3 regions of the Arthrobacter sp. FW306-1B-F12A genome follow, and region 3 is predicted to be linked to each of the others. Evidence: riboswitches for the same ligand, from Rfam matches in the RefSeq annotation. Region 3 holds a riboswitch; each other region holds the start of a gene.

Region 1 (3,265 bases), on a different contig from region 3:
GCCTCCATGGATGTGTTCCTCACGAAGCAGCTCGATCAGCAATTGATGCAGGCCTCCCACGGCCGCCCGCCGCAAGGCAACCCTGGCGGCCGTCCGGACCCGCTGGACCCCCGCGGCCAGAGCATCGGCACGCTCAATGCACGCATCCTTGCAGGCCAGGTGAGCAGTGATGCCGGCTTCTTGTCCTCCGATGCCACACGTGCGCCGTTGTCGCCCAGCGACGCCCGAATCCTGTCGGCGCTCCCGTCCGATGGCCGCCCGGTTGATCGCACGCTGTCCACTGGCGGCTACCGGCTGGTGGCCACCGAAACTCCATACGGCGATGTTGTCATCACAGGTCTCCCTCTCGCCTCGAAAGAGGACACCGAGGCCTCCCTCGTCTGGACCATGGTGCTGGTCTCCTTGGGCGGACTGGTCCTGATCGGGCTGGCCGGAACCGTGCTGATCCGCCGTACCATGCGGCCTTTGGAGCAACTCTCCGACGTCGCCACCAAGGTGTCGAAACTTCCGCTCGACGCCGGTGAAGTGGCCCTCGCGGTGCGTGTTCCGGCGTCGGCGGCCCATCCGAGCACCGAAGTGGGAAGCGTCGGCCATGCTTTGAACCTGATGCTGGACAACGTCTCGAGCGCCCTCGAGGCCCGCCAGCAAAGCGAAACCAAGGTGCGCCAATTCGTCGCGGATGCGTCGCACGAACTACGCACTCCGCTGACCGCCATCCGCGGCTACACCGAACTCTTGCGCATGACCGAGACGTTCACCGAAGACGGGCGCAAGTCGCTGGGCCGGGTGCAGAGCCAGTCCGAACGCATGACCACCCTCGTGGAGGACCTCCTTCTCTTGGCCCGGTTGGACGAAGGGAAGGCCCCGGAATTCACCGATGTGGACCTCACGCAGTTGGTGATCGAGACCGTCAGCGACGAGAAGGTCATGGCCCCCGAGCACATCTGGCAGCTCAAGCTCCCGGATGAGCCCCTCACGGTCCGCGGCGACACCACCCAACTCCACCAGGTTTTGGCGAATCTGCTCTCCAACGCCCGCAAGCACACCGAGGCGGGAACCACCGTGGTCACGGGCGTGATGCGCTCCGCCGATGGCAGCGCCGTGGTGACCGTGACCGACAACGGCCCGGGCATCCCGCCTGAATTCCAGGGCAGGATCTTCTCCCGCTTTGCCCGTGCCGACGCCGCCCGGTCCGGCTCCGAGGGCACCTCCGGCCTCGGCTTGTCCATTGTGGAATCCATCGTTCAGGCGCACGGCGGCACGGTCGAAGTGGCGTCGCGGCCTGGCCGGACGGAGTTCGCGGTGCGGCTCCCGGCGCTCAGGACTGCCCCGGCCTGACGGGCGAACCAGAAGAGTACGACGCCGGTGCGCGGCGCGCGCAAGTCGACGCACCGGCGTCGTGATCTCCGTTACCTAAATGTGACTTAAGCTGGATCCTCCTGTACCGTCGAATAGGTGCGCTGGATCATTCCGGCCACCGCCGGGTAGGCGCCGAGCTCTGCCACTCCCCGGTGCCCAACAGTCCAGGCAGAGACGGGGGACCCAGGTCTCCGGGCAAGCGCTCATGTTGAGCCAGCCCTAGGGGTGAAGCCGTGCCGCCACGTTCCGCCGTGGCCACGGCCGGATGACCTCATCCGAATCCGACAGCTAACTCCGCAGGCGTCGAGAGGCAATCACCATGTCTGATTCCAAGGATCAGTCGCGCCCTGTTGCGCGCCACCGCGGCGAACCTGCCCGGAGAAACAAGTCACGTTCCACGCTGAGGCGAGCCGCCTCGAACCTCGGCACCGGCCAGCGCATGGCAGTTGTTGCCGGCGTCGTTGCCGTGTTCCTCGGCGCAGGCGCTGCCACCCAGGCCGCCGGACAAGCCATCAACGCCCAGGACATGAGCCGCACGTCCGAATCCCGCACGGTGGATCACTCAGCCACGCCTTCGGCCACCGCCACGCCGTCGGCGAGCGCAAGCGCGAGCCCCACGCCGAGCGCTGCGTCGACGCCAAGCCAGGCAGCCGCGCCCGCTCCGGCCGCCGTCGCGCCCCAGGCTGCCGCACCGGCCGCACCCGCTGCACCCCCTGCTCCAGCGGCACCGGCTGCACCCGTCGCCGTCGATGATCCCTCCGGCGCCCAGGCCTACGCCGCAAGCATCCTTCCCTCCTACGGTTGGGGCCAGGGCGAAATGTCGGCCCTGATCACCTTGTGGAACAAGGAATCGGATTGGCGCACCACTGCCACCAACGCCTCCAGTGGCGCTTACGGCATTGGGCAGTCGCTGCCGGCCGAAAAGATGGCGTCCGAAGGCGCCGACTGGCAGACCAACTACCAGACGCAAATCCGCTGGGGCCTGAACTACATCAAGGAACGCTACGGATCGCCGTCCGCGGCATGGTCCTTCCACTTGGCCCACAACTGGTACTAAGCCAAGAGCCAACCACAAAGTACGTCGAGGTCCGTCCCTTCCGGGGCGGGCCTCTCCGTTTCTTGGCCAGGCAAGTGATGCGCCACGCTGGTCACACATCCACAGCCACGTCACAGGTTCCGCCTAAAGCCTTCATATTCGGCAACGGCACTCTGGATACATGACGCTCATCGAATCCACCTCCGGAACCCTGAAGGACCCCGCGGTGGTGCCGCCGGGCCTTCCCATCCAACCCAGCACTCCCATCCAGCGCGGCACGGGGCGGCGCGCCCCCGTGGACACCCACACCGCCATCCCCGTCCTCGACGTCACCATCCCCGTCTTCAACGAGGAACGCGATCTCGAAGAGTGCCTGCGCAGGCTTCACGGCCACTTGCGCGAATCCTTCCCGCATGGCTTCCGCATCACCGTGGCTGACAACGCGAGCACGGACGGCACGTTGAAAATCGCGGAGCGCGTAGCCCGGGAACTGCCTGAGCTCGCGGTTGTCCACCTTGACGAGAAGGGACGCGGCAACGCCCTTCGCAGGGTGTGGCTTGCATCGCCGTCGCCCGTTCTGGCTTACATGGACGTTGACCTTTCCACTGACCTCGCCGCACTGGCGCCCCTTTTGGCGCCGCTGATCTCCGGCCATTCGGACCTCGCCATCGGCACACGGCTGACCCGTAACTCGCGGGTCGTCCGCGGCCCCAAACGCGAGTTCATTTCGCGCAGCTACAACTTGATGCTGCACTCGTTCATGGGTGCCCGCTTCAGCGATGCCCAATGCGGCTTCAAAGCGATCCGGGCAGACGTCGCCCAGCAGATCCTCCCGCACACCATGGATAACTCGTGGTTCTTCGACACCGA
Region 2 (3,265 bases), on a different contig from region 3:
GGACCGTGGCAGCTGGTGACCGTGCTCGATGCTGCGGACAGTGGCGGCGTCTCTGATCCGATCGCGGCGACCCTGACGCACCGCTCCGCCGCACTGCAGGCTACTATCGGGGTCGATTCCGTGCTTTTCAGCGCCGGGACTGAGACGCACTCGGTCCTGTTGTTCCGCGAAACGGGCGGACGGGCAGAGCATGCCCAGGTCCTGGTCCACTATCAGCTGGAACTCGCCAAGCGCGCCGGCCGAAAAGTGGACCGCGTCATTCTTGGCATCAGCGAGCCGTTTGCGGCTATTCGCCAACTGGGCCGGGCGTACCGGCAGTCGAAGCTCGCGGCCCAGGCTGCCGCCGTCGATCCTCCGCTCGGCGAGCTCGTGGACAGCCGCTCGGCCGGGATCTATCAGTTGTTCGAACGGCTACAGGCGCCCGGGGGCTGGGACGATTCGGGTTCCGTGCACTTCCAGGAGATCGAGGACGCCGACCGCAACGGCGAGCTGCTGCCCGTGCTCGAACTGCTTTACGACAGCGACGGCTCCGTTCAGGATGTGGCCTCGAAGCTCCACCTGCACCGCAGCAGCATCTACAACCGACTGGCCAGGGTCCGCCAGCTTATCGGAGCGGATCCGCTGAATGGCGCCACCCGGCTCGAACTCCACGCAACGCTCAAGGCGCGCCGCTGGGCTGGCCGACCGCGGATTTGAAGCGCAGGTACCGGAAACCGCGCTGGCCTACTTGTTGAACTGCCTCAACTGAAGGCTGCAGCGCCAGCGGTCCGGGCGGTGCTGAATCATCTGCGTCCGGGTGTTCCGGCAGCACCGTCCGTGCCACTCGACGGCAAATGCTCGATGCCCTCCCATCCTCACTGCAGTGCCTTGGTTGCTGCGTCCAGAATCGACCCAAGATCGACGCCCGGTTGGGTAGGCGGTGGCGTCGGTGTGGGGCTGGCCGGGGTCCGCGGCTTCCAAGAACCTGTGGGTGCGGGAGTCGGAGACGCTGGATCCGTCGGATCCGGTGTCGGGGTTGGGCTAGCGGGTCCGGTCGGACCGGGGCTGGGAGCAGGCGCAGGCTGGGCCGGAACCGGGGTGGAAGGAACAGGCGCCGGGGTGAGGCTTGGGGGCAGCGCTGACGGGAGGGCAGGAACCTGAACGGAGATCGACGGTGCAGGGACGCTCGACGATTCGACAGCTACCGGTCCTTGCGGCGAATGCTGCGCCGGGTCCCCGGCCTGGCCGGACTTGGCGCTCGGGGTAGCTGCCGAAGGTGATTCCGCAGCGCTGGGGGAGGTGCTTGGCGTCGTGGAAGGAGCGCCGGATTGCGTGGAGTCCTGGCTGTCTGCGCTGGCAGCGTCCTGGGCACGGGATTCCTGGCCGAAGAAGGGCAACTCGAGGGCTTGTCCCAGGGAGCCGGCGGCCAACAAGATGCCTAGGGCACCTGTCACCACTGCCATTCGGTTGCTCATCGTCCGGACGGCGGCGGCCTTCTTGAGGACGGCGTGTGGTTCACGGCTGAAGGAGGAACCGGTAAGGGTCGCCGGACCGGCGCCGGCGCGGGTTGCCGCGGGAAGTGCCGTTGTGGCTGCGTTCTCGGTTTTGGCCGACTCTGCTGCCGCGCGAGCCAAGGTCGCAGCAGACACCGTCGGTATGGCCGCAGTGGCCGGCTCAGCTGTCGCAGGAGCCGCGGTCTCGGCAGCGACAGTCGGTATGGCCGCAGTGGCAGGTTCTGCCGCCGCGGCAGGCACTGTTTGAATGGCCGCAGTTTCGCTGGCTTCTGAGGCCCGCTTCCGTTCGGCTGCGCGGGCGGCCGCGCGCGTTGTGGGTGCCGCCGTCGTCGGTGTTGCCGTGGGGGTGGGCGCCGCCGTCGAACTCAAAGGTTCGGAAGCCGCCGCAGCGATGAACGGTTCGCTGTCTGTGGCCCGACGACGTCCGGTTGGTTTGGTGCTCTCGCCCGCCACTTGGGCACGGCGAGGCTGATCCATGGTTGGGGACATGGTGATTGCCTCTCAACGCCTTCGAGGTTAGCTGTCGGGTTCGGACGAGGCCGTCCGGCCGCGCGTGGCGGCTTCACCCCAAGGGCCTGAAGTGGGCCCGGAGACTCTGGGTCCCCCGTCTCTGCCGTGGGTCTGGCGGATTCCGGGTTGCGGCAGAGCTCGGCGTCAACCCGGAAGCGGCCCGGTTGGGGACTGGGTCGCCCCTCGACGTTACAACAGCCGGCATGCAATGTCACATTTGAATAACGGGCGCGGTGACCCGTTTTTGCCCGGCCTGGCCGGCGATGAGTCCCGCGACGTGTTCGGCGTCGCGGCCGACCCCGCCCACGAGGCCGGAGGTCAACCCGTATTGGAAGGGCATGCCCACAAAGAACAGTCCTGGGAGTTGTTCCACGGCGCCCCGGAGGGTGAGCGGCCAGCCGTCCTCATCCGTGGGAAGTCCTTGGATCCAGCCAAAGTCCGGTTGGTAACCAGTAGCCCAGATGACCGTGGACACCGGTATCGCGTGGCCTTCATCGGTCAGGGGTTGGCCATCGCGCGTGCCCTTCAGGCGTGGTAGGCGGGTGACTCCCGCGGCGTCGAGCTCCCGCGTTGAGGTCCGGATCAGTGGCGCGCCGTGCTGGGTGAACCCGAGCGCGACCTTGCGGCCGATAGGGGTGGATCTGTTCAGCACCTTGTGGATGAAGAGCCACCAAAGCCCGCCGGCGTATCGCGTCACGGGGCCCGGAATGTGGAACGGAGGGTTTCCTGCGATGTAGGTGCGGTGCGTGGGTGCGAGCTCCAGGGCGATTTCGACGCCGGAGGTGCCGGAGCCGACCACCAGGACATCTCCGGGCGGAATTGAGTCCGGGTTGGAGTATTCCGCTCCGTGCAGTTGGTGGATGCCTGGATCGAGATCCCTGGCGAACGCCGGGACCCGTGGCTGTGTATTCGGGCCCGTGGCAACAACAACGTTTCTCGCCAGGATCGACCCGGCGATCGACTGCACCCGGAACCGGCCGTCCTCCCGCTCGATGCCGACGACGCGGGCGCCATGGCGTACCGGGAGTTCCCAGTTCGTGGCGTAATTCTCGAGGTATTCGGCCATGGCGTCTTTGCCGGGAAAGGTCCCCCGGGCGGCTGGAAATGGCAGGCCGGGAAGGGAATCGTGCTGCGCCGGGGTGAAGAGGCGCAAGGAATCCCATCGGCTCCGCCACACGTCGCCGACGCGGGCCTGCGAGTCCAGGATGAGGAAATCTTGCAGGTGTTTCTTCAGGTGGTATCCGGTGGCGAGCCCCGCCTGC
Region 3 (3,265 bases):
CTTGCGTTTCGTGCCCTTCGCGCGGACCGGGTCCACGATCTCTCTGGCCCGAATCCGACAGCTAACTTCGCAGGCTTGCCAGAGAGGAAAACCTTGACCACGCAGAACACCAGGGGCCGCAGGCGCGCGTCCGGTCCTACTGCTGAGCTGCGGAGCACAAGCGCCGTCGAGCACGAGCGGCCGCGCGATCCCCATCGCGAACTTCGCCGCCGCAAGGGTCCTTTGCGACAGATGGCCGAATTCGCCGCCGCGAGCGGAGCGGGACAGAAGGCCGGAGTGGCCCTCGCCACGACGGGCCTCATCCTGACAGTCGCCATGCCGGGCACCGGCGCCATGACGGCCACGGCGGATTCAAGCCAGGCCGCCTCGGCTGTGGGCACCCAGCCCGAGATTCCGGCCGCGGCAAGCGCCACGATCGACTTCAGCCGTGCCGCAGTGTCAACCACGGCGGATCCGGACAGCAAGCTCAAGCAGCTCTTGAGCGCACAGTCCGTCGGCACCATCAAGACCTCGTCCTCCAAGGGCACCCTGGGGGCGCCCCTGGACACCCTGACCACGGCCTCGCCTTTCGGCTACCGCGTGAATCCCATCACGGGCGGTTTGGGGGAGTTCCACCGCGGCCAGGACTTCGTGGCCCAGTGCGGCACCCAGGTCCATGCTGCCGCGGCCGGCAAGGTCACCTTCGCCGGCTGGCATCCGTATGGCGGCGGAAACCGCATTGTGGTGGACCATGGCAACGGCCTGGAAACCACGTACAACCATTTGTCGTCGTTCAACGTCCAGGTGGGCCAAACGGTTGGCCGAGGCGATGTCATCGCATTGAGCGGCACTACGGGCGCCTCCACGGGCTGCCACCTCCACTTTGAAGTCATGGTCAACGGCGACGTCGTTGACCCCCTGGGCTGGCTGTAGCCAATCCGATGGAAGTCTCTCGCATGCTTGTCACGCTCCGTGACCTGAATGTGACATTCAGCCAAAACTCATGTACCGTCTAACTCGCATCAACTTTTAGAGAGTTGATGCACTCGGGTGGATTGCCTAGCTCTGCCACTGCCCGAGGTTCCGTTCGCAAAACATCGTCTGGCAGAGGCGGGGGACCCACTTTTGGTCATCTTCACCGATGGCCTTGGGGTTAAGTCGCACGACTTCCGAGAGGGAGGAGTGTGGCCGGATGACTCCCATCCGAATCCGACAGCTTACCTCGCGGGCATAGGGAGAGGCCTCTTAACGTGTCTTCACGCTCTACTGTTGCGCGCCACCGTGCCGTGGTCACCAAGACCAACTCGCTTGCCGTTATCGCTAAGACTGTCGGCAGCAACGCCGGTGGCGTAGGCCGTCAGGCAGCCGTTATCGCAGCTGCTTCCGGTCTGGTGCTCACTAGCGGTATCGCAGCCAACGCTGCAGAAACCAACGTTCCCCGCGAGTCCACTTCGACCTCCGCCCTGGAAGTCCAGTCCATCGCCCAAGCCAGCATTTCGGCCGACTCCTCCGTCGCCATCAAGTACGAACGCCCGGTGGTTTCCACCGAAGCTGCTCCGGTTGTCGCAGCTCCGGTTGCCACCCAGGAAGCCGCTCCGGCTTCGCAGGCTGCCACGGGTGCCGCTACCGGCTCCTCGACGCTTTCTGTGACCGCTGCTGTTTCGCCCGCCACGAAGGTTGCCAGCGGCAAGGGCGCAGCGATTGCTGCCGCAGCTTACGCTCAGCTTGGCGTTGCCCAGGACTGCACTGCCCTGGCCTCGAACTCCCTGGCCGCTGTTGGCATCAACTTCCACGGCTGGCCGGCAGACTACCTCTCCCTTGGCCGTACGGTCAGCGCTGCTGAAGCGCAGCCGGGAGACCTGGTCTACTACCAGAACGGTGGCATGGGCATGGCCCACATCGCTGTTTACGTCGGCAACGGCATGGCAGTCCACGGCGGCTGGAACGGTGGCACCACCGCCCTTTACAGCGTCAATGTCGGCTCCGGCCCGGTCTTCATCCGCGTTGGTGGCTAAATAGCCCCGGTTACATAGCTTCACTGGAACATCCCCGCTGGTCCGCCGGTGGGGATGTCCTGTTTTAACGAGCGTGCGCTTACGTGTCCGGCACATGAACTTTGACCGACACTGCGCTGGAACCCCCGCATGGATTCGTTGATCTGGCCTTCTGGTGTTTACTCTTAGGTTGTCGATCCACAGCCCGTACATGCAGAGGGCAGCCGGCCCTCGCGCCCCTGACGGGTGCGGCCGTGAAGAGGTACGTGCATGCGCACACTCGTTCTGAATGCTGGATATGAACCGCTGGCGGTAGTAACCTTCCGCCGGGCGCTGGTCCTTGTGCTCACCGGAAAAGCGAGCGTAGTGGCCGAAGGCGACGAGCCTGTCGTCGGGCCACAAGAGATTCTCGGACGTCCTTCCGTGATTCTGCTCAATCGCTACATCCGGCCAAGGTACAACACCATCACGGCGGTCACACGCCGCGGCGTCTTGCGCCGTGACGGTCACCGTTGCGCCTACTGCGGGAAAGCAGCGCACACCATTGACCACGTCCACCCCAAATCCAGGGGCGGCGCGGATTCCTGGGAAAACCTGGTGGCAGCGTGCTTGCGCTGCAACAACGCCAAGAGTGACCACACCCCAGCCGAGATGGGCTGGAAACTGAGGTTCACTCCGGCGGCGCCCACCGGGACTATCTGGCAAATCAAGGAGCTTGAGAAACCTGCGCCCGCATGGGATCCCTTCCTCCTGCCCGAGTCGGCGGCCTGAACCGGAATTGAGCCCGCTTCCCGGGTAATCTGGGCGGGTGGACTTTGATGCGGTGATATTGGCGGGTGGCAAGTCCTCCCGCCTCGGCGGCGTGCCCAAAGCCCAGTTGAGATACGGCGGCGCCACACTCCTTGAGCGCGCCGTGGCGGCCGCACGCGGTGCGGGAAGCGTCGTCGTCGTCGGCCCGGATCCCGGCACTCTGCCGGACGGCACATTGACCGCGCGGGAGGAGCCGCCCTTCGCCGGACCCGCAGCCGCGATCGCCGCCGGACTCCTCGCCCTGGGGCACGGAGGCGAAACGCAAAACGGCGAGGAGCCGTCCACGAAGCACGCGCCCTGGGTTCTCGTCCTGGCCTGCGATATGCCCCTGGCCTCCGCCGCGGTTCCGGTCCTGCTCCGGGAAGTTGCAGGCCACCAGGACACGGACGGGGCCATGTCCGTATCCGGCGACGGTAGGAAGCAGCCGCTGCTCGGGATCTACCGCGTATCTGCTTTGCAGCGCGAAGTGCAAGCTGCCGGAG

The links. A riboswitch is a leader RNA that binds a small molecule or an ion and turns the genes downstream of it on or off. The one in region 3 is predicted to bind cyclic di-AMP.
Region 1: linked by a shared signal. The riboswitch ahead of AC3WJU_RS17935 (aggregation-promoting factor C-terminal-like domain-containing protein) and the one ahead of AC3WJU_RS14495 (NlpC/P60 family protein) in region 3 are both predicted to bind cyclic di-AMP.
Region 2: linked by a shared signal. The riboswitch ahead of AC3WJU_RS03560 (hypothetical protein) and the one ahead of AC3WJU_RS14495 (NlpC/P60 family protein) in region 3 are both predicted to bind cyclic di-AMP.

What each region holds. Positions count from the first base shown of each region.
Region 1 covers NZ_JBYSXD010000045.1:14,120-17,384, forward strand. The annotation lists gene AC3WJU_RS17930 (sensor histidine kinase) at 1-1,338, shown strand, start outside; cyclic di-AMP (ydaO/yuaA leader) riboswitch at 1,503-1,676, shown strand; gene AC3WJU_RS17935 (aggregation-promoting factor C-terminal-like domain-containing protein) at 1,679-2,416, shown strand; gene AC3WJU_RS17940 (bifunctional glycosyltransferase family 2/GtrA family protein) at 2,577-3,265, shown strand, end outside.
Region 2 covers NZ_JBYSXD010000004.1:103,058-106,322, forward strand. The annotation lists gene AC3WJU_RS03555 (PucR family transcriptional regulator) at 1-696, shown strand, start outside; gene AC3WJU_RS03560 (hypothetical protein) at 855-1,970, opposite strand; cyclic di-AMP (ydaO/yuaA leader) riboswitch at 1,985-2,130, opposite strand; gene AC3WJU_RS03565 (flavin-containing monooxygenase) at 2,215-3,265, opposite strand, start outside.
Region 3 covers NZ_JBYSXD010000029.1:31,026-34,290, forward strand. The annotation lists cyclic di-AMP (ydaO/yuaA leader) riboswitch at 1-91, shown strand, start outside; gene AC3WJU_RS14490 (M23 family metallopeptidase) at 94-912, shown strand; cyclic di-AMP (ydaO/yuaA leader) riboswitch at 1,058-1,224, shown strand; gene AC3WJU_RS14495 (NlpC/P60 family protein) at 1,230-1,994, shown strand; gene AC3WJU_RS14500 (HNH endonuclease) at 2,244-2,744, shown strand; gene mobA (molybdenum cofactor guanylyltransferase) at 2,782-3,265, shown strand, end outside.